Regions from separate parts of the Streptomyces sp. NPDC058637 genome, predicted to be linked through region 2. Evidence: riboswitches for the same ligand, from Rfam matches in the RefSeq annotation. Region 2 holds a riboswitch; each other region holds the start of a gene.
What was found. A riboswitch is a leader RNA that binds a small molecule or an ion and turns the genes downstream of it on or off. The one in region 2 is predicted to bind cobalamin.
Positions count from the first base shown of each region.

Region 1: another riboswitch for cobalamin. It lies ahead of ACFWVP_RS04120 (ABC transporter substrate-binding protein); the one in region 2 lies ahead of ACFWVP_RS30875 (cobalamin biosynthesis protein).
Region 3: another riboswitch for cobalamin. It lies ahead of ACFWVP_RS02470 (CbtB-domain containing protein); the one in region 2 lies ahead of ACFWVP_RS30875 (cobalamin biosynthesis protein).

Region 1 covers NZ_JBHXRD010000003.1:81,532-88,993, forward strand. Annotated here, with positions in the region: gene ACFWVP_RS04095 (sulfite oxidase) at 1-135, shown strand, start outside; gene ACFWVP_RS04100 (adenosylcobinamide amidohydrolase) at 173-895, opposite strand; gene ACFWVP_RS04105 (PRC and DUF2382 domain-containing protein) at 1,140-2,147, shown strand; gene ACFWVP_RS04110 (ABC transporter ATP-binding protein) at 2,278-3,078, opposite strand; gene ACFWVP_RS04115 (FecCD family ABC transporter permease) at 3,075-4,082, opposite strand; gene ACFWVP_RS04120 (ABC transporter substrate-binding protein) at 4,154-5,200, opposite strand; cobalamin riboswitch at 5,258-5,445, opposite strand; gene ACFWVP_RS04125 (acyl-CoA dehydrogenase) at 5,731-7,462, opposite strand, start outside.
Region 2 covers NZ_JBHXRD010000042.1:5,490-12,951, reverse strand. Annotated here, with positions in the region: gene ACFWVP_RS30895 (alpha/beta hydrolase) at 1-1,064, opposite strand, end outside; gene ACFWVP_RS30890 (class II aldolase/adducin family protein) at 1,133-1,792, opposite strand; gene ACFWVP_RS30885 (anion permease) at 2,072-3,334, shown strand; gene ACFWVP_RS30880 (hypothetical protein) at 3,347-3,562, shown strand; cobalamin riboswitch at 3,711-3,840, shown strand; gene ACFWVP_RS30875 (cobalamin biosynthesis protein) at 3,981-4,928, shown strand; gene ACFWVP_RS30870 (cobyric acid synthase) at 4,925-6,610, shown strand; gene ACFWVP_RS30865 (putative cobaltochelatase) at 6,607-7,462, shown strand, end outside.
Region 3 covers NZ_JBHXRD010000002.1:71,704-79,165, forward strand. Annotated here, with positions in the region: gene ACFWVP_RS02445 (family 16 glycoside hydrolase) at 1-1,745, shown strand, start outside; gene ACFWVP_RS02450 (subtilase-type protease inhibitor) at 1,882-2,325, opposite strand; gene ACFWVP_RS02455 (metallophosphoesterase family protein) at 2,924-3,940, shown strand; gene ACFWVP_RS02460 (4'-phosphopantetheinyl transferase) at 3,937-4,647, shown strand; gene ACFWVP_RS02465 (histidine phosphatase family protein) at 4,741-5,340, opposite strand; cobalamin riboswitch at 5,450-5,579, shown strand; gene ACFWVP_RS02470 (CbtB-domain containing protein) at 5,616-5,831, shown strand; gene ACFWVP_RS02475 (CbtA family protein) at 5,858-6,643, shown strand; gene ACFWVP_RS02480 (tetratricopeptide repeat protein) at 6,830-7,186, opposite strand; gene ACFWVP_RS02485 (pirin family protein) at 7,307-7,462, shown strand, end outside.

The DNA.
Region 1 (7,462 bases), on a different contig from region 2:
CGGGAGCCGGGCCCGGCCGTGCTGCTCGCGCGGGCGACGGACCGGAAGGGCCGCACCCAGCCGGTGACGACGGACCACAACACGCAGGGCTACCTCTTCGACGCGGTGGTCAGGCACCCGGTGACGGTCGTCTGACGCCGCCCGGCGGGAACCTCCGTCGGGCGTGCGGGACTCAGGACTGCCGCACCGCGCCGTCGAGGACGGCGCGGTGCACGGCTCTGGCGAGTCGTGCGCCCCAGAGCGAGCGCGGGCCGGCGAACGGCTCCCCCGTCCCGGCCCCGGGATCGTGGGCGGCGACGCACACCGCGTCCGTGGGGGTGCCCGAGCAGTCGAGTCCGGCCTCCACGAGGGCCTGGACCTTCGCCTCGGTGGCGGTGGCGACCGCGTTGACCAGAGCGGCGTCGGATAGGGCCACGGGGACGGTGACGACGATGTTGACGGTGCCCGGGGGCAGCGGCTCCTCGGTGCCCGCGGCCGGTACGGCGGCCCATCCGCGGACGCCGAGGCCACTGGTGACGGTGGCGGTCGCACCGCCGTCCTCGGCGACGGTGTGCGCGGTGACGTCCGCCGCCGTCATCAGCCCGGCGCCGGGGCCGCGAAGGCCTTCGGCCGCGGCGATCCCGGCGAGGTGACGGTCGGGGTCGAGCCGGGGGTAACCGCCCGGCACCTGTGCGTTGAGGATCCAGGCGCGCGGCCCGAGCCCGCCGCCGAGTACGGCGCTGCTGCACACCCGCCAGCCGGGCCCCAGCCGCCAGACCAGGTGGTGGAGGCCGATGCCCTCCTCCTGTCTGGCCAGCAGCTCGCCACGCTGTCCGGGCGGACGGACGCGTACGGATCCGATGGTGCACCCCCGTTGGCGGGCCGGGCCGACGGCCGGCGACGGCGCGTCGATCATACGTGCGCGGCGGGGCCGCACTCCCGGCGCACCCATGGGGGTGGTCTCACCCGAATGGCGTAATTCGTCGAGCGGGCCGATACAGGCGTTGCGCGGGGCCACCGCCCACCCGGGGTGTCCTGGGCCGTCCGCCGCCGGGGCCGGGAGGTTGCACCGTCCAACCGGGTGAGGCGCGATGGAATCCGGACGCGCCTCCCCTGATGGACACACCCACAGGACGCGCCCGGGCGAGGAGGAATCGGCCATGGGAGCCGCTGACGGTTTCACGGATTCCGGAGAACTCGACGGTCTGACTGTCTACGACAGCGACGGCGAGAAGGTCGGCAGTGTGGGGCGGGTGTACGTCGACGACGACACCGGCAAGCCCGACTGGATCACGGTCAAGACCGGCATGTTCGGCATGAAGGAGAGCTTCGTACCACTTGCCGGAGCCCGTCGTGTGGGCTCCGACCTGCACGTCTCGCACACGAAGGACCGCGTCAAGGACGCCCCACGGGTCGACGCCGACGCGCATCTCTCCGTAGCCGAGGAGGAGGAGCTCTACCGGCACTACGGCCTGACCAGGAAGGCCGCGGGCCATGCGGGCGCGGGCGGCGACGCACGCACCACGTCCGGAACCGGAACGGCAGCCATGGGCGCCGCCGGGGCAGGAGCGGGAGCCGGAGCGGCGGCGGGAACGGCCCGCACCTCCGGGACCGGCAAGGCGACGACGGCCGGTACGCCGGGCGCCGCGGCCACCAAGGGCGCCGGGATGGGCAGGCACCGCGACACGGAGACGTCCTCCACATCGCGTCCGCTCGCCGGAGCCGGGGCCGAGCGGTCCGCCGCGGGTGCCGCGGGCCGGGAGGAGATGGTCCGTTCCGAGGAGCAGCTCCTCGTCGGTACGGAGGAGTACGAGAGCGGGAAGGCACATCTGCACAAGTACGTCGTGACCGAGCACGTCACCCGGACGGTGCCCGTGTCCCACGAGGAGGTGCGCGTGGTGCGCGAACCTCTGCGGCCGGGCGAGAAGTCGACCGGTACGACGAACATCGGTGAGCAGGACGTCGAGGTCACCCTGCACGCCGAACGCGCCACCGTTCGCAAGGAGGCCGTCCCGGTGGAGCGGGTCCGTCTCGAAACCAACAAGGTCACCGAACAGAAGGAAGTCTCCGCCGAGATCCGTAAGGAGAAGATCGACTACGCGGACGGCAAGGACATGGGCAGCGGGAAGGACACGGGCGGCGAATACGGCCAGGGTCGTCGCCGCTGACCCCCTCACCCAGCGGCGACAGGCCTCGCGGCAGTAGCGAGGGGCGGACCCGGACGTTCTGCGGGCCCGCCCCTTCGCGTCCGGGCTCGGACCCGGCCGGCCCGACGCGCCCGTTCGGGTGCCGCCGGACTCACCCGGTACCGCGGGCGCGGCCGGCCGCGCCCGGCAGGAAGCGCACCGAGGGCCTGCCGTCCGGCCCGTCCGGCGTCACGACGGCCCGTACCCGGTAGACCTCGGCGATGAGTTCCTCGGTGATCACCTCCGAGGGTGTTCCCGCGGCCACCGCACGGCCTTCCCTCATGACGGTGACCCGGTCGCAGAACATGGCGGCCAGATTGAGGTCGTGCAGCGCGATCACCGCGGTGACGGGCAGCTCGGCGACCAGGGACAGCAGCTCCAGCTGGTGCTGGATGTCCAGGTGGTTGGTCGGCTCGTCCAGCAGGAGTTCGCGCGGCTGCTGCGCGAGGGCGCGGGCGATCTGGACGCGCTGGCGCTCACCCCCGGACAGGGTGTGCCAGGACTGCCCGGCACGGTCGGCCAGTCCGGTGCGCGCCAGTGCCTCGCGCACGGCGGCCTCGTCCTCGGGACCGGGTGCGGACCAGGCGCGCCGGTGCGGGATGCGGCCGAGACGTATGACGTCCAGCACGCTCAGCTCGACCTGGGTGACGGAGTGCTGGTCGACCACGGCCACACGCCGGGCGACCGTGCGGCGGCCGGTGTCCGCGAGTGTCCGGCCGTCGAGGGTGACGACGCCCGCGCCCGGGGTGAGGACCCCTGCCATCACCCGCAGCAGGGTGGACTTGCCCGAGCCGTTCGGGCCCAGGAGCCCGACCGTGGCGCCGGGCGGCGGGGCGATGCTCACCCCGTCGAGGACGATCCGTCCGCCCGCTTCCCGGGTCACCCGCTCGGCCCGCAGACCGGTGTCCGTCATGTGCTCCTCCGGGTGCGGTACAGGACCAGGACGAAGGCGGGCACGCCGATCAGGGCCGTGAACACACCGACCGGCACCTCCTGCGGGTCCAGGACGGTCCGGGCCAGGGTGTCGACCCAGACCAGGAACACCGCCCCGGCGAGCGCGGTGACGGGCAGCAGCCGCCGGTGTCCCGAGCCGGTCAGCGCGCGGGCGGCGTGCGGCAGGACGAGACCGACGAAACCGATGGCTCCGGCCGAGCTGACGAGCGCCGCGGTGAGCAGCGCGGTCGTGCAGAGCAGCACGATCCGGGTGCGGGCGACATGAATGCCCAGGGCCGCCGCCGCGTCCTGTCCGAACGCGAACGCGTCGAGGGTACGGGCGTGTCCCAGGCAGATCAGCAGCGTCACGACGAGCACCGCGGAGCACATCCACACATCGGTCCAGCCGACCCCGCTCAGGGAGCCCAGCAGCCAGAACAGCACGCCCCGGGTCTGTTCGGCGTCGGCGGCCGTCATCACGACGAAGGAGGTGAGCGCGGAGAACAGCTGCATGGCGGCGACGCCGGACAGCACGACCCGGTCGGTCGATCCGCCGAGGGTGTGGCTGAGCAGGAGCACGAGGGCGAACGAGCACAGGGCACCGACGAAGGCCCCGGTGGAGATCGACACCGCTCCGCCGCCGACCCCGAGGACGACGACGACGACCGCTCCGGTGGACGCCCCGGAGGACACGCCGAGGACGAACGGGTCGGCGAGCGGGTTGCGCAGCAGCGACTGCATCACCGTTCCGCACACGGCGAGCCCCGCCCCGCACACCGCGGCGAGCAGGGTGCGGGGCATGCGCAGGTTCCAGATGATGCCGTCCCGGATGGGTGTGAGCCGGGTGTCGCCGAGGCCGAGGTGGGAGGCCACCGCCGACCCCACGTCGGGGACGGAGATGCGGGCGGGCCCGATCGTGACGGCGACCGCGACGGACAGGAGCAGCAGGGCGACGCCGCCGCTCCAGAGCAGTCCGTCGCGCAGGACGCGGACGGGCGCCCTGTCCGGAAGCCCGCCCGGGTCCTGTTCGGTGACGGTCGCTCCCTGGGTGACCGTCACCCGGCGAGCCCGAAGGAGCGCAGCCCGGCGGCGACCGCCTCCACGCCCTCGACGGTGCGGATCGTCGGGTTCATCGCCTGACCGCTGAGGAGGACGTAACGCTTGTTGCGGACCGCGTCCATGTTCTTCGTGGCGGGGTTGGTCTCCAGGAACTCGATCTTCTTCTCGGCGCTCTCGGCGGTCTGCGACCTGCGCGTCAGGTCGCCGATGACGAGGACGTCGGGGTTCCGGTCGGCGACGGTCTCCCAGTTGATCTGGGGCCATTCCTCGCGGGTGTCGTCGAAGACGTTCCTCGCGCCCAGTTCCGCGGTGATGATCCCGGGCGCTCCGCAGCAGCCGGCCAGGTAGGGGGCCTCGGAGTTGGCGAACCAGTAGAGCAGGGTGGTGCCGGAGGCGTCGATGCCCGCGGTGGCCGTCCCGATCCGCTTCCGGAGACCGGCGACGAGCGCGTCGCCCCGCTCCTGTACGCCGAACACCTTGGCCAGGTCGTGGACTTCGCCGTAGACGCTGTCCATGGTGAGCGGCTTCGTACGGGAGCCGTCGCTGCTGCCGGTGTTGTCCTTGGCCGTGCAGTCGGTCGGCGAGAGGTAGGTCGGCACACCGAGCTTCTCGAACTGCTCGCGGGGCGCGACACCGCCCTTGCCGAGTGTCGATTCGAACGAGGCGCTGACGAAGTCGGGTTCCTTGTCGAGGACCTTCTCCGACGAGGGGTTGTTCTCCGCGATGCGGGGTACCGCGGCGTCGGCCTCCTCCAGACCCTTCATCACCGGGTCGGTCCAGGTCGCGGTGCCCACGAGCCGGTCGGCGAGGCCCAGGGAGAACAGGATCTCGGTCGATCCCTGGTTCAGGGAGACCGCGCGGCTCGGTGCGGCCTCGACCGTCACCGTGCGACCGCAGTTCCGCAGCGTCACCGGATATCCGGCGCCGCCGTCCTCCGCGGCCTCTCCGGACGGGCTCGTGTTCCCGCCTCCGCAGGCACCTGTCAGGACAAGTCCCGCGGCGAGCAGGGCGGTTCGGCGTACGGCTCTGGGTATGGACGGCACGGAATCCCTCTGCGTCTCTGGGCTCTTGCGCGAAGCCCGTACGGAATACCGCTCCCGGTACGGAAGCGGGGTGCCAGCAGGTTTTCGGACTCGGGTTCGTCCGGACGGGACGCCTTCCCGGGGCACCCGAGGGTGTCCCAGTGGCTGTGGCCCCGCCCGTCCCCCTCACCGCTGCGCGTCAGCTCCGGATTCTCACCGGATTCCCTGACTCCACGTGGAGTGCGACTGGCGTCTGCAAGCTATCACGCAGCGATCGGGCGGCCCGCACGCGCCGGGAAGGGGTGCGCGGGCGTCCGCCGCACACCCCCGCGCACCTCCCGCGTGGACCGGCCGCCCGTCGTGCCGTCAGCGTGTGCGACGAACCGATTCGCCGCCACCGGCCTGGGGTTTCGTACGCCGGGCGAGCAGGGAGATGGTGCCCCAGTACGCCGGCAGAACGGCCCGCAAGCCGAGGATCTCCACGGCCTCGCGCACGCTCCGGCGGCCCGGGACCATGGTGCCGGGGCGTCCGTGAACCGCTCGTGCGGCGCTCACACCGTGCCCGCCGACGCGAGCGCCGCCCCGGCCTGCCAGGGCCCGTCGGGGTCGTCGTACGCGTCGGCGTAGTCGGGTCCCGCGATCGGCCAGTCCGCGAGCAGTTCGGCGGGCAGCGCGAAGGATTCGGCCAGTTCGGGGGCGTGCGCGGCGACGGCCGCGATCAGCTCCTCGGTGGCGTCGGGCAACTGGTCGACCTGATCGGCGCTCAGGAGACCCGCGGCCAGCAGGTCGCCGCTGTTGCGGGCCACCCATTCGAGGGCGAACAGCCGCTCCAGCTCCGTCAGCCGCTCCCGCGCGGCCCCTCCGGGCAGCGCGGCGCGGGCCTGCGCGAAGGCTTCGGCGGCCTGCCGGTATGCGTGGGCCTCGACTCCGCGCAGGGCGGGCCCGGAGCCCGCGTTCCACCGTGCGAGCCTGTCGTCGTGGGTCGCCGAGAGCACCCGCTCCCTGGCCCGGCCGAACCAGATCTCCTCGACGGCCGCGAGGAGCCTGCCGAGGAAGTACGGATCGGTCAGCTCACCGGGGGTGCGGTCGAGCGGCGTGTCCCACCGGTCGGGGCCGGCCGGGAAGAGGAGGTCCGCGGCCGCCTTGCTGTACAGGGCGACGTTGTCGCCCTCCGCGGTGATGGCGCCCTCCACGCCGGTGACGAGCTCGGCCATGCCGTTGTTCTCCAGCAGCGCCTGCGCACCGCAGCGTTCACGGCACTGGACGATGACGGCGCGTGCCTGCCAGGTGATCCAGGCCTTGGCGACGGCCACGAGCCGCTCCGCCGCCGCCCGGTCCTCCTCGGTGCAGACCTCCCACCGGTCCAGCGCCCGGCGGTGCAGAAGACTCATGGCGAACACCGTCGCCATGGCCGAGGCGAGCGGCCCGTGGTGGGTCCGGTGGGCGTTGACGGGGACGGTGCGGGTGCCCCGGGCGCCGGAGATCATCCGGTGCCCGCCGTAGCGGACGGCGACGGCGAGCGTGGCCCTGGCCGAGCCCGCGGCGCAGGCGCTCATGGAGATCCGGCCGGGAACGACCCGGCCGATGGAGGTCAGGAAGCGTCGCCGGCGATCGTCCCGCGTGCTGCTGAAGTCCCCCTGCCCGCCGCTTCCCTCCCGCGCTCCCAGCAACGCGGCCCGCTCCACGAACAGCTGGTCGAACGCGGTCAGGCAGTGGTCCACGGGGCTGCCCATCCTGGCGGGCAGGCGCCGTACGCGTACCCCGGGCAGAGCCCGTACGTCGTCGGTGAGCGGCACGAGGAAGAGGCGGATCCCGTGGTCCTCGCCGTCGGCCATCAGACGGGCGGCGACCAGTCCGGACTTCGGCCCGCCCGTCGGGCTGGTGTTGGGCATGAACTTCTGCGCACCCGCGTTCGGGGTGTGCAGCACGAAGCCGTCACGGGCGGGGTCGTACGTGGCGGTGGTCTCCATGGACGCCGCGTCGTTGCCGTGCGCCACCTCCGTGCAGAGGAAGGTGCCGACGCGGCGCATCGCCAGGTGGTCCGACAGATCGCGGCTGCCGACGGCGTCGTGGTCGAGGAGGCTGCCGAGGAAGAGGTTGTAGTGGATGCCCGCCACGGTGGTGAGCGTGGGGTCGACCGGGCCCAGCCATTCGTGCAGGGCGGCGAGTGCGCGCGGGTCGGCGGCGAGGCGTGCTCCGCTGTCGAGGGAGCGGTTGAGGACGCGCAGCCTTTCGTAGGCGAGGCCCAGGCGCTCCTCGGGGGTCCCGCCCGCGGGGCGGCGG
Region 2 (7,462 bases):
GCCGCATGCGGAGCCTGCGGTACGGAGTGCAGTGTGACCAGGTCGGGGCGGAGCTCGGCGAGTTCCAGGGACGGCTGCCAGGGGGCCAGGGTGTCGTCGGGGCCGTGGACGATCAGGGTCGGGGTGCGCAGGGCCCTCGGCAGCGAGGTGTCCAGCAGTGGCGCGCCGTGCAGCCCCGTCCGGCCCTGGGCGGCCCGGACGGCGAGGGGCAGCAGCGCGGCGGGGACGCCGTGGGCGCGGGCCAGGGCACGGAGTGTGGTTTCCCAGTCCAGGACCGGGGAGTCCAGGACGAGGCCCCTGATGCGGTCCCGGAGGGCGGAGTTGACCGCGGCGTGCAGGGCCATCGAGGCACCGGTGGACCAGCCGTGGACGATGACGTTCTCGGCCCCGTAACGCACGGCGTGGCGGATGGCCGCGTCGAGGTCGCGCCATTCGGACTCGCCGAGGTGGCCGAGGCCGTCCGGGGAGCGGGGGGCGCCGGCGTCACCGCGGTAGGCGAGGTCGAGCACGGGGAGCTGCTGCTCGTGCAGGAAGCCCATGACGTTCAGCGGGTGTTCCCTGCTGGTGCCGAGGCCGTGCACGGTGATCACCCAGGTGTCGCGGGCACCGGGCACGAACCAGGCGGGCAGGAAGCCCAGCTCGCCGGGGATCTCGACCTCCTTGTAGGCCAGGCCGAGGGCGTCGAGCGGGTCGCCGGTGTGGATCTGCGGAGTCATGCGGACCTTGGTGCCCCGCACCAGGCTGCCGCGGTCGACGCGTTCCAGTCTCCGTACGACGGTGTCGGCGGAGCCGTCCGACGCCTGTCCGGTCGGCGGGCCGACGACGGCGTGGACGCCGCGGCCGGTCAGTCCGTACGTGCCGGGGCGCAGGGCGGCGAAGGAGCGGGTCAGGGTGATCTGCCCGGCCGCCGTGGCGTGCACGGTGAGTCTGCGGTCTCCGGGGAGGGGGCGGGGCGACGGGGCGCCGAGGGCGGCGTCGCTGGCGTACCGGCCGGCCGCGACCGCTGCCGCTCCGACGCCGAGGATCGTGGTGACGGCTGCTGCCGTCGCTGTTGCCGGGCGCACGGCTCCAGTGTCCCGGCCCGCGGTCCGGACGGCCAGTGGGGCGGGGCCGTCCGGTTCCGGGCCCGCCGTCAGCCGGGCTGGCCGTAGTCCTCCAGGGCGTCCTGGACGTCACGCAGCTGGGCCCGGGTGAGCAGTGCCGGGCTGTGGCCCGGCACGGAGCTCGCGGTGAGCCAGAGCCGGCACAGCCATTCGAGCTGGGCGGTGCGGTCGTAGGCCTCTTCGAGGGTGTCCCCGTAGGTGACGGTGCCGTGGTTCCGCAGGAGGCAGCCGGTGCGGTCACGCAGGGCGGCGAGCATGTGGCGCGCGAGCTCGGGTGTCCCGTAGCGGGCGTAGGGGGCAGTGCGGACCGGCCCGCCGAGCATCGCGGCGGCGTAGTGCACGAGCGGCACCTCGGTGACGAGCGTGGAGACGGCGGTGGCGTGCACGGCGTGGGTGTGGACGACGGCCGCGGCGCCGGTGCTGCCGTAGACGGCCAGGTGGAGGGGGAGTTCGCTGGTCGGCGCCAGCTCGCCGAGCACCTGGCGCCCTTCGAGGTCGACGCCGACGGCGTCGTCGGGTCCCAGCCGGTCGTAGGGCACCCCGGTGGGGGTGACCAGGACGGTCCCGCCGACCCGTGCCGAGACGTTCCCCGAGGTGCCGACGACCAGCCCCTCCGCGGCCGTCCTGCGGGCCGTGGCGACGACGCCGGCCCATGCCTGTGCGATCGCGTCCCGATCCTGGTCGCTCATGCGGTGATCCTAGGCCGGCCGGGTCGTTCCGCCGGGGCCGTCCCGGTGACGTGACCGACGTCTCTTCAATGGGACAAATCCGGCAGTTGGCAGGCGCGCGGGGGTCGGCCGGAGGCCGGTACCCGCAGTGCCACAAAGGGTCCCGGCAACTCCTCGCACACACAAGCGGAATACCCGTACGCGCTTGGGGTCACCACAACGCCCTGCCTAGTTCACCTTCCGTTCATCCAGGTTGCTTACGTTCCTACAGCCACTGACGTCGAACGATTGCCTGGGTAAATGGAACACATCACGCTGCTGCTTGCGATTGTGGTCGTGACAGCTCTCGTGTTCGATTTCACGAACGGTTTCCACGACACCGCCAACGCGATGGCGACCACCATCTCGACCGGCGCCCTCAAGCCCAAGACAGCGGTGGCCATGTCCGCCGTTCTCAACCTCGTCGGCGCGTTCCTGTCGGTGGAGGTCGCCAAGACGATCTCCGGCGGGATCATCAACGAGAACGGCCTCAGAACCGAGGTCATCTTCGCGGCGCTCGTCGGCGCCATCCTGTGGAATCTCCTGACCTGGCTGGTGGGCCTGCCCTCCAGCTCGTCCCACGCACTCTTCGGCGGGCTCATCGGCGCCGCGGTGATGTCGGCCGGCTGGTCCTCCATCAACGGCGGGACCGTCGTCACCAAGGTCCTGCTGCCCGCGATCGCCGCCCCTCTCGTCGCCGGTCTGGCCGCGCTGCTGGCCACGAAGCTGACGTACCGCCTCAACCGGAAGATCACCGACGAGGCGCAGCTGAAGTCGACCGCCAAGGGCTACCGGGCAGGCCAGATCGCCTCGGCCGGTCTCGTCTCCCTCGCCCACGGCACCAACGACGCGCAGAAGACGATGGGCATCATCACCCTGGCCCTGGTCACCGGCGGCGTCCTCGCCCCCGGCTCCAACCCGCCGGTCTGGGTCATCGCCTCCGCCGGTATCGCCATCGCGATGGGCACCTACCTCGGCGGCTGGCGCATCATCCGCACCATGGGCAGCGGCCTCACCGACCTCAGGCCGCCGCAGGGCTTCGCCGCCCAGACCAGTGCGGCCACCGTCATCCTGGCCTCCTCGCACCTCGGTTTCTCGCTCTCCACCACCCAGTCCTGCTCCGGCGCCGTGATGGGCGCGGGCCTCGGACGCAAGGGCGGCGTGGTCCGCTGGTCCACCGCCACCCGGATGTTCGTCGCCTGGGGCCTGACCCTGCCGGCCGCCGGTCTGATCGGCGCGGGCGCGGAGTTCCTCACGAAGCAGGGCCCGTGGGGCGTCGGCGTCGTCGCGGTGCTCCTCGTGGCGGGCTCCGGAGCCATCTGGACGCTGTCGCGCCGCAAGCCGGTCGACCACACCAACGTCAACGCGACCGACGCCGAGCCCGCGGGTGTCGTCACCACCGCCATCGCGGCCGTCAGCCCGCCGCCCGTCGGCTCCGGCGTCCCGGACCTCAAGACCACCATCCCGGCCCCGGCCCCGACGGCCGGAACCCCGGCCGACCCGGCCCGACCGGCCACGGTGTAAGGACAGATCCGCATGAACATCGACTGGGCAGCTCTCGCTTCCGTCTTCGGCGTCAGCCTCGTGGTCACCGTCGCACTGGTCGGCCTCTTCACCCTCGGCATCATCGGTCTCGCCAAGGCGCCGACGGCGGGGGGCGCCTCCTCCGTGATGACGCGCTCCGGCGCGTACGCCTCCTTCGCGCTGTGCGTGGCGGCCGTGGCGTACGGGATCTATCTGATCGTCGCCTGACCACCGCAGGTGGTCGCACCGGGCCGGACACACACCTGTGTGTCCGGCCCGGTGTGCGTCTGCGCACACTGAAGCCTCGCAGGTCAACGGCAGGTTGACGGGCGTTCGCGGGGCGTGGTGGACTGCCGGAGCCGTTTACGGCGACAGGAGAGGAAGCCGGTGCGAATCCGGCGCGGTCCCGCCACTGTCACCGGGGAGCAGCCCCCTCATGGAGGTCACGGCCCGCCATCGCGGGCCGGAAGGCCGGGGAAGCCGCGGATCCGGAAGCCAGGAGACTCTCGTCGCCGGTCACGTCGAACCAGGGCGCGGACCCTGAGTGAGGACATCTGCCATGCCTGGCTGCCGTGCGTCGGTCCCTGCATCACCCGTTGCGCCACCCGTGACGAAGGTCCTCCGAGGCGCGACGGCCGGCTGAGCCGTGCGAGCCGACCGCATCTTCGCGTACGGCGCCGCCGCCGGTCTGATCGGCGACCTGCTGCTCGGTGATCCCCGGCGGGGCCATCCCGTCGCCGCCTTCGGGCGGGCCGCGGCAGGCGTCGAGAACCGGCTGTGGCGCGACGACCGCGGCCGGGGCGCCCTGCACGCGCTGGTCTGCGCCGGGGGCGCCGCCGGCGCCGCCGCCCTGGCCGCCCGCGCCGTACGGAACCGTCCCGCCGCGGCCGTGGCCCTGACCGCCGCCGCCACCTGGTCCGTCGTCGGCGGTACGTCGCTGGGCCGCGAGGCCCGCGCCATCGGCGGCGCTCTCGCCGCCGGTGACATCGAGCTGGCCCGGGAGCGGCTGCCGCACCTGTGCGGCCGTGACCCGTACTCCCTCGACGGGCGGCAGATCGCCCGCGCGGTGGTGGAGTCCGTCGCCGAGAACACCTCCGACGCCGTCGTGGGGGCCCTGGTGTGGGGTGCGCTGGGCGGGGTGCCCGGCCTGGTCGGGTTCCGGGCCGTCAACACCCTGGACGCCATGGTCGGTCACAGGTCGCCGCGCCACCTGCGCTACGGCTGGGCCTCCGCCCGGCTCGACGACCTCGCCGGCTGGCCCGGCGCGCGCCTCACGGCCGTGCTCGCGGCGGCCTCCGGGGGAAAGCCGCGCGCGGCCGTACGGGCCTGGCGGGCCGACGCCGGGAAGCATCCGAGCCCCAACGCGGGCCCGGTCGAGGCCTCGTTCGCCGGTGCGCTCGGTGTACGGCTCGGCGGGACCCTCGCGTACGGCGGACGGGTCGAGCACCGGCCCGTGCTCAACGGGGAGGCGGGCCGGGACGTGCGGGTCGCGGACATCGAACGCGCGGTGCGGCTGTCGCGCCGCGTGAGTGTGCTGGCCCTCGGCGTGTGTGTGGCCGGGCGGCTGGCCGTGGGACGGAGGGGTCGGGCATGAGCGCAGGACCGGGCGGCGGACTGCTGGTCGCGGGGACCACCTCGGACGCGGGCAAGAGCGTCGTCACGGCGGGGATCTGCCGGTGGCTGGTGCGCCGGGGGGTGAAGGTCGCGCCGTTCAAGGCCCAGAACATGTCGCTGAACTCCTTCGTCACCCGTGAGGGTGCCGAGATCGGCCGCGCCCAGGCGATGCAGGCGCAGGCCGCCCGGGTGGAGCCGACCGCGCTGATGAATCCGGTGCTGCTGAAGCCCGGCGGCGACCGTTCCAGTCAGGTGGTCCTGATGGGGAGGCCGGTCGGTGAGATGAGTGCGCGCGGCTATCACGGGGGGCGCCAGGAAGCCCTGTTCGGGACGGTCGTGGACTGTCTGGAGCAGCTCCGGGGCACGTATGACGCCGTGATCTGCGAGGGGGCCGGCAGTCCGGCCGAGATCAATCTGCGGCGTACGGACATCGTGAACATGGGTGTCGCGCGGGCCGCGCGCTTCCCGGTGCTGGTCGTCGGGGACATCGACCGGGGCGGTGTGTTCGCCTCGTTCTTCGGTACGACGGCGCTGCTGGCCGCCGAGGACCAGGAGCTGGTCGCGGGGTACCTCGTGAACAAGTTCCGGGGTGACGTCTCGCTGCTGGAGCCCGGCCTGGACATGCTGTACGAGCTCACGGGCCGGCGGACGTACGGGGTGCTGCCGTTCGCCCACGGTCTGGGCATCGACGAGGAGGACGGGCTGCGCGTGTCGATGCGCGGCGCCGTCCGGGAGTCGGTCGTCGCCCCGCCGCACGGGGAGGACGTCCTGCGGGTCGCGGTGTGTGCCGTGCCGCTGATGTCGAACTTCACCGATGTGGACGCGCTGGCGGCCGAGCCGGGTGTGGTGGTGCGGTTCGTGGACCGGGCCGAGGAGCTGGCGGACGCGGACCTGGTGATCGTGCCCGGTACGCGCGGCACGGTGAAGGCGCTCGCGTGGCTGCGTGAGCGGGGGCTGGCCGGCGCGCTGGCGCGGCGGGCCGCCGAGGGGCGTCCGGTGCTGGGCATCTGCGGCGGGTTCCAGGTGCTGGGTGAGTCGATCGAGGACGAGGTGGAGTCGCGGGCGGGGCTGGTCGACGGGCTCGGACTGCTGCCGGTGCGGGTCCGTTTCGGCCGGGAGAAGGTGCTGGGCCGGCCGGTCGGCTCGGCGCTCGGGGAGCCCGTGGAGGGGTACGAGATCCATCACGGGGTCGCCGAGGTGCGCGGCGGTGAGCCGTTCCTGGACGGGTGCCGGGTGGGCTCGGTGTGGGGGACGCACTGGCACGGGTCACTGGAGAGCGACGGGTTTAGGCGGCGGTTCCTGGAGGAGGTGGCGCGGGCGGCGGGACGGCGGTTCGTGGCCGCCCCGGACACGAGTTTCGCGGCGTTGCGGGAGGAGCAGCTGGATCGGCTGGGGGATCTGGTCGAGGAGCACGCGGACACGGACGCGTTGTGGCGGTTGATCTCCGAGGGGGCGCCGCGGGGGTTGCCGTTCGTGCCGCCGGGGGCGCCCCGGGGGGCCTCCCGTGATCGGGGCTCCGCCCCGGACCCCGGTCCTCGATCGCCGGAGGGGCTTGTTCTCGTGCCCCGGGCCGCGGAGCGGGAGCCGGGTGGTTCGGAGTTCGTGGAGCGGACGTCCGGTGTGGCTGGAGATGTTGTGCACGTGACAGAGGAGGCACTGTGAGTACCCCGTATCCCTTCACCGCCATCGTCGGACAGGACGATCTACGGCTGGGGCTGTTGCTCAACGCCGTCAGTCCGGCCGTCGGCGGGGTGCTCGTGCGGGGTGAGAAGGGCACCGCCAAGTCCACCGCCGTGCGGGCCCTCGCCGCGCTGATGCCTGAGGTGTCCGTGGTCTCCGGGTGCCGGTTCTCGTGTGACCCGGCCGGGCCCGATCCGGCGTGTCCCGACGGTCCGCACGAGGCCGGTACCGGCGTGTCACGGACGGCGCGGACCGTGGAGCTGCCCGTCGGCGCGTCGGAGGACCGGCTGGTGGGCGCGCTCGACATCGAGCGGGCCCTCTCGGAGGGCGTGAAGGCGTTCGAGCCGGGGCTCCTGGCCGACGCGCACCGCGGGATCCTGTACGTGGACGAGGTCAACCTGCTCCATGACCACCTGGTGGACCTGCTGCTGGACGCCGCGGCCATGGGTGCCTCGTACGTCGAGCGCGAGGGCGTCTCCGTACGGCATGCGGCGCGGTTCCTGCTGGTCGGGACGATGAACCCCGAAGAGGGGGAGCTGCGCCCGCAGTTGCTGGACCGCTTCGGGCTGACCGTCGAGGTGGCGGCTTCCCGCGACACGGATCAGCGGGTCGAGGTCGTGCGGCGGCGGCTCGCGTACGACGACGATCCCGCCGGGTTCGCCGGCCGGTGGGCCGCGGAGGAGGCCGCGTTGCGGGAGCGGATCGCCGCCGCGCGTGTCCTGCTGCCCCGGGTGGTGCTCGGGGACGGTGTGCTGCGGCAGATCGCGGCCACGTGCGCGGCGTTCGAGGTCGACGGGATGCGTGCCGACATCGTCATGGCCCGGACCGCGACCG
Region 3 (7,462 bases), on a different contig from region 2:
TCCAGATCAAGCAGGACCGCTTCTTCAACCACTACACCGAGCCGTCGGGCCCGTTCGACGCGCGGCCCGTCACCCAGCCGGTGCTCTGGCTGCCCCAGAACGAGATCGCGAACTCTCCCAGCACACCGCTCCTCCTCACGAAGGGCCGGTTCGCCGGCCAGATGCTGGTCGGTGACGTCACCTACGGCGGACTCCAGCGCGCGTACCTGGAAAAGGTGAAGGGCCAGTACCAGGGGGCCGTCTTCCGCTACACCCAGGGACTCGAAGCGGGTGTCAACCGCATCACCATGGGGCCCGACGGCGCGATATACGCGGGCGGACTCGGCGCCGACGGTAACTGGGGCCAGGAAGGGAAACTGAAGTTCGGCCTGCAGAAACTCACGCCGAACGGCGGCAACACCTTCGACATCAAGGAGATGCGCGCCGTCCCCGGCGGATTCGACCTCGAATACACCCAGCCGCTCTCGGAGGCGACCGCGGCGGAACTCACGTCCCGCTACCGGGCCGAGCAGTGGCGCTACACCCCGACGTCCGACTACGGCGGGCCGAAGATCGGCGAGGAGCGGCTCGCCGTGAGCTCTGCGGCCCTCGCCGACGACGGCCGCACCGTGCGGCTCCGGCTCGACGGGCTCAAGCCCGGCAGGGTCGTACACCTCCGCTCGCCGCGCCCCTTCGCCTCCGCGTCCGGTGAGGCGCTGTGGAGCACGGAAGCCTGGTACACGCTCAACGCCGTGCCCGGGAAGCAGCCGCCACCGGCGACGCTGTACGAGGCGGAGGAGGCACGGCTCACCGGCACGGCCGGCGTCGACACCGACCACACCGGGTACTCGGGCAGCGGCTTCGTCGACCGGTACGACACGGAGGGCAAGGGCGCCACGACGTTCGACGTGACTGTGCCCGCGGCCGGCGACTACGACGTGAACCTCCGCTATTCCAACGGTCCCAACCCCTTCCAGGGCACCAAGTCCCTCTCCCTCCACGTCAACGGGAAGAAGCTCAGACAGACGGAACTCGCCTCGACCGGCAACTGGGACACCTGGTCGACGCGGACCGAGCGGATCCGCCTGCACGCGGGGCCCAACACCGTCTCGTACCGCTTCGATCCCGGCGACACCGGACATGTCAATCTGGACCTAATCACCGTGCTCCCGCACGGCGCCCCCGTCCCCCTCTTCGACGGCACCACCGCCTCCCAGGAGCAGTGGCAGCACACGGACGGCCGGCGGGTCGAATGGCCGCTGTCCGCCGAGCGGTCGATGGAGGTGTGCTGCGGTGACATCCGCACCAAGGACGCCTACCAGGACTTCAGGCTGCGCCTGGAGTTCCGGGTGCCGCTCCTGCCGGACGACGTGACCGGGCAGGACCGCGGCAACAGCGGCGTCTATCTCCAGGACCGCTACGAACTCCAGATCCTCGATTCGTACGGGGACACCACCCCCGACACGAACGAGGCCGGGGCGATCTACCAGAAGAAGGCGCCGGACATCAACGCGGCCACGGCTCCCGAGACGTGGCAGACGTACGACGTCACGTTCCGTGCGGCGCGGTTCGACGACAGCGGCACCAAGACCGCCGACGCGCGCGTGACGGTGGTGTGGAACGGCCAGAAGGTCCACGACGACATCGCGATCGACGGACCGACCGGTGCGGGTCTGCCGGAGGGCCCGTCGGCCGGAGCGATCCGTCTCCAGGACCACGGGAACAAGGTGCGGTTCCGGAACATCCGGATCGAACCGCTGAGCTGACGCCCCTGCGGTTCCGGAACATCCGGATCGGACGGCTGAGTCGAGTCCCGGTTCCGCCGGGGCACGGGGCACGGGGCACCTGCGAACCGTAGGTGCCCCACGCTGTTCTCCGTGTGCGGGGTACAGATGGACTCGGTCAGAAGGCGAAGACCGGTCCCTCGCCCAGACCTGCCCGCATCTCGCACGCGTTGGCGAAGGCGGTCGACCAGGAGACGCTACGGCCCTGCCAGACGCCGGTCGCGCCGATGACGACGGGATCCCACTGCCGCGTGCAGTTTCCCTGCGGGCGTGGCGTGGTCAACCGGGTGAACTCCCCTTCGACCGCACGCAGTTCCGTACACGCGGCGGTGGGCGCGGGGTGTGTGCCGCTCGGGCGGGGCGCGCAGCTCAGGGTGACAGCCCGTTCGACGGTGACCGCGTCGGCGTCGCCACTGCCGACGGACAGCACGAGGGCCGAAGGCGCGTAGAGGCCGGCCGGCTGAGCGGGGCGGGCCTGTGCGACGCCCATGGTCGCCGTGCCGGACATGACGAGTACGGACACCGCGGTGGCTACGCCGATTCTGCCGAGGTCGTGACGCATGCGTGCGACTCCTTTGCATGGTGTGGTGATTGCGGTGGGGAGTCTGGTGCTTGCAAGGAGTGATCGCACATCGATCGGTACTTTCCGGCCCGATCCGTGGGGAACAGGACTACCGAATGGCCGTTCGGCCAGCTCGGAGGCGGTGTGCACCCCTCGCGTCAGACGTCCAGCATGTGGACGAATTTCAGTGGTACAACCGCGAACTACGCTCTGACCTGCATGGATGGCGATGCGCTTCGCGGGTGAGAATACGGGCTTCGGCCGGAAAACAGCGCCTGGGGGCCACCGCCCCCTCGCCCGGTACCACGTCACCTGCCCCCCACGGCTGGCGCCGTCACCGCCGCCGGACCGTGCCAGAGACCAGCTGGCCCACCAGCACACCGGCGTAGCCGCGCGCATCGCCCCCTCCGTCGCACGCGCCCCGCGAACGGAGCGCGGATCGTCTCTCCTCGTCGCGGTGGGGGACGCCGGCCGAGGCCGCTGAGTTCCACCGGCGCCCTGGTCCTCGGGATCCGCCGGACTTCCGGACACGTACGGCCGCGCGAGTCGCTGCACGATGGTCACCCCAACAGGACCGGCAAGAAGGTAAATTCGAACAATGAGTTCACCCAGCGGCCCCGTCCCGCACCCGCCGAAGGGGCAGGGCCGGCTCCTCGCAGTGAGCGATCTCCACGTGGGGATCGCCGACAACCGCCCCATCGCCGACCAGCTGCGCCCTTCGTCCGACGAGGACTGGCTCATCGTCGCGGGTGATGTGGCGGAACAGGCCGAAGAGGTCGAGCGGGCCCTTGAGACGCTGGCCGGGCGGTTCGCCCACGTGATCTGGACGCCGGGCAACCACGAGCTGTGGACCGTGGACAGGGATCCGGTGAAACTGCGCGGCCGGGCACGGTACGACCACCTCGTCCGGGTGTGCGCGGAGCTGGGTGTGACGAGCCCCGAGGACCCGTACCCGCGGTGGCGGGGAGCGGACGGGCCTGTGGCCGTGGCCCCGGTGTTCCTGCTGTACGACTACACGTTCAGAGTCCCGGGGACGGCCACCAAGGAGGAGTCCCTGGCGCGGGCGCACGAGGCGGGGGTCGTCTGCACCGATGAATACCTGCTGCACCCGGACCCGTACCCGACCCGCGACGACTGGTGCCGGGCGCGGGTCGCGCTGACCGAGGAGCGGCTGGCCGCGCACGACCCGGAGGTCCCGCTCGTGATCGCGGGCCACTGGCCGCTGGTGCGCGAACCCACGTCGGTCATGTGGTACCCGGAATTCGCCCAGTGGTGCGGCACGGAACTCACCGCCGACTGGCACCGCCGCTTCAATGTCGCGGCCGTCGTCTACGGGCACCTGCACATCCCCCGTACGACCTGGTACGACGGTGTGCGGTTCGAGGAGGTCTCGATCGGCTACCCGCGGGAGTGGCGCAAGCGCGGGCACCCGCGCGGGCTGCTGCGGCAGATCCTCCCGTACGAGGGGGAGGGTGCCCCGGCGGGCCCGGATCCTTCGGGGACGTCCGGCGTCGCGCGCTCCGCATCCGGTTCACCCGGTTCACCTGGGATGCCCGGGTCTCCGACTTCCCCGACTTCCCCGGCTTCCCCGGGGGACGCGGGCGCCGCGTCGTGATCGAACGGCTGCTTCCCGCGTACGTGGCATGCGCGGACACGTACGAGACGGAGGCTCCGGCCGGAACCCTCTATCCGGAGGAGGCGCTGCTGGTCGCCACGAGCGTGGACCGGCGCAGGCACGAGTTCGCGGCCGTACGCGCCTGTGCGAGACGGGCCATGGCGACCCTCGGGCTGCCGCCGCAGCCGGTGCTGCGCGGTCACCGCGGCGTACCGCTGTGGCCTGCGGGGATCGTGGGCAGCATGACGCACTGCGACGGTTACCGTGCCGCGGTGCTGGCCCGGGCGCCCGACGTCCGTGCGCTCGGCATCGACGCCGAGCCGAACGAGCCGCTGCCGCCCGACGTGTGGGAGGCGGTGTCGCTGCCCTCGGAGCGGCGGCGGATCTACCCGGAGGTGCTGCCAGGGGGCTCCCCGGGAGTTCTGCCGGGTCGTACACCCGGGACGGGTAGCGCGATGCCGCACTGGGACCGGCTGCTCTTCAGCGCAAAGGAAAGCGTGTTCAAGACGTGGTTCCCGATCACCCGGATCGAACTCGACTTCGACGAGGCCGACATCACGTTCCACCGGAGCTCCGAGACCGCCACCGAAGGCACGTTCACCGCGGAGCTGCTGCGCCGGGCGCCGGGGATGCCGGTGTCGTACGAGGGGAAGTGGCTGGTCGACAACGGCATCGCGGTCACGGCGATCGCGCTTCCCCACGGCTGAAGCCACCACGATCGGTCGCGCTCCCTGATGGCTGAGGTCACCGCGGTCGCCCGGTCCCTCCGGACGTTGCTCGGCACCATGGGTTTCGGGCCGCTATCGGCCCAGCGGCCGTCCGCACCGCAGGTTCCAGCGGCCGGACCGTCCGCTGAGCTCGGTCAGGGTCAGCGGGGCGACATCGAGCCGCCAGAAGGTCTCCATCGGCAGCCCCAGAGCGTGGACCATCGCGGCGCGCACGACCGCCGGTTCGACGACCGCGAGCCGTCGGCCCGAGCCCCACGCCGGGGAATCCAGCAGCGTGCCCACCCGGGACGTCAGATCCAGCAGCGACTCGCCACCGTGCGGAGCGGCCGACGGGTCGGTCAGCCAGGCCGTCACCGCGTCCGGCTCGGCGGCGCTCACCTCGGAGAGCCGCCGACCGCGCCAGCGCCCCATGTCCCAGTCGCGGAGGGCGGATTCGGGCCGGGCGGCCGCGGCAGGCCCGGCTGTCCCGGTGAGCCCGAGCGCCTCGGCGGTCTGTCGGCAGGGGACGGACGGGCCGTGCGCCCGGTGGTCGGAGACAGGTACCGCACCGGCGGCAGCGGCGGCCGTGGCGCTGCGTGCACCGGCCTCGTCCAAGGGCGCGTCGGCCTCGAAGCGGGCGCCCCGCAGCGCGGAGCTCATGGCCGGTGAGATCAACATCACCCGTACCGTCATCCTCTGTCTCCCCTTCCTGAACAGGAGCCTCCTGCGAGAGCGCCCTATGGGAACACGGCCCGTCCTGCGGGCCGTTGTCGGGGCCGTCGCACCATGGCGGTGGCCGAACCGCAGGCGGTATGGTCGCGGCACCCATGACGAGGGTGCAACGGAAGTCCGGTGAGAATCCGGCACGGTCGCGCCACTGTGTACCCGCATCGCTGCGGGGAGTCAGACCCGGCACCTTCGTCTCAGGCACCACGACAGGGACGCGTGTTCCCACAGGAGGTTCTGCCATGGCACATTCTGCCGCCCCCACGACCGTCGCACCGGTCATCACCCCCATCTCGCTGAAGGCCATCGCACCCTGGGCCGTCTTCTTCGGCATCCTCATGCTCGTCCTGCTGTACTTCGTCGGAGCCGAGCAGGGAGCCACCGCGGTCATCTCAGGCGAGGCCGTGCACGAGTGGGTCCACGACGGCCGTCACCTCCTCGGCTTCCCCTGCCACTGAGACTTCGGGAACCAGAGGGACGTCTCATGAACTCCGTATCGGTCAGAGCTCTGCTCATCCGCGGCATGCTGGCCGGCCTCCTGGCCGGCGCGCTCGCCCTTGCCGTGGCCTACTTCCTCGGTGAGTCGCGGGTGGACGCCGCCATCGCGCTGGAAGAGGCACAGGCGCACTCGCACGCCCACGAGCACGGCGAGGAACTGGTCACGCGCACGATGCAGGCCACCGGCGGTCTCGCCACCGGCGTCCTGGTCTTCGGCGTGGCCGTCGGCGGCATTGCCGCACTCGTCTTCTGCTACGCCCTGGGCCGCATCGGCTCCTTCGGCCCGCGGGCCACGGCAGCATTCATCGCAGGGGGTGCCCTGCTGACGGTGTACGTCGTGCCCTTCCTGAAGTACCCGGCCAACCCCCCGGCCGTGGGGAACCCGGACACCATCGGGCAACGCACCGGGCTGTTCTTCCTGATGGTCGCGCTCAGCGTGCTGCTCGCGGTGGCCGCCGTCATCACGGGCAGGCGGCTCGCACCGCGGTGGGGCAACTGGAACGCCACGATCACCGCGGCCGGAACATACGTCTTTCTCATCGGGCTCGCGTACGCCTTCCTGCCCTCGTTCAACGAAGTCGGCGCGGACTTCCCCGCCAGTCTGCTGTGGGAGTTCCGGCTGGCGACACTCGCGGTCCAGACGACCCTCTGGGTCAGCTTCGGTCTCGTGTTCGGCCACCTCACGGAGCGGCTGCTGGTGCCGCGTCCGAGTACGGGTGGTGAGGTGGCGGCCGACCGTGTCGCTGCCCGCTCGGCGGGTGCCGTGAGCTGACACGCACACCTGCCGACCTCACGATCGAGCCCGCCGGGGAGACATCCGGCGGGCTCCGTCGTTGTGTGGGCGGGTTCGGCACTCCGCAGGACGAGGAAGCCCCGACCACCGCGGCCCCGTTGGTCCCGGGCAGGAGGGCCCGGTCCCGGCCTCTCCGCCCGGGTCCAGACCCTCCGCCCCGTTCCGCTACCGCACCGCGTCCGGTCCGAAGTCGCCCGTCAGGGCGGCGGCCATCCGCAGGTGCGGGGCCGCCTCCGCGGCCCGGCCCTGGCGTTCGAGGGTGCGCCCGAGCATCAGCCGCGCGTAGTCCTCGACGGGGTCGAGCGCCAGCACCTCACGCAGTTCCGCCTCGGCCTTCGTCAGCCGCGCCGAGTGGTAGTAGGCGCGCGCCAGCAGCAGGCGCGGGGCGACCTGCTCCGGCACCTCCTCGACCAGCCCGCCGAGGATGCGTGCCGCAGCCACGTACTCCTTCGCCTCGAAGAACAGCCGCGCCCGGTCCCAGCGGTCGGCGGGCGTACCGAATTCGTAGTAGGTGTCGTCCACTTCTCCTCCTCGGCCGAAAAGCTTGCAGATGCGTCAACACAGTAGAGTAGTTCAACATTCCACTAAAATTTCGGCGTGGGGACCGGTGCTCCGTGTCCGCCCGGGAATAGGTTGAGCACCATGAGCAATCTCGATCGCCAGGCCACACCCTCCGTCTGCGGAGGGCGGGGTTTCGTTGTCGCCGAACCGGTACGTGAACTCCTCACCCCGCGCCGGGTGCAGCTCGGCGAGTCCACGGAGGTCCGCAGGCTGCTGCCCAATCTCGGGCGCCGGATG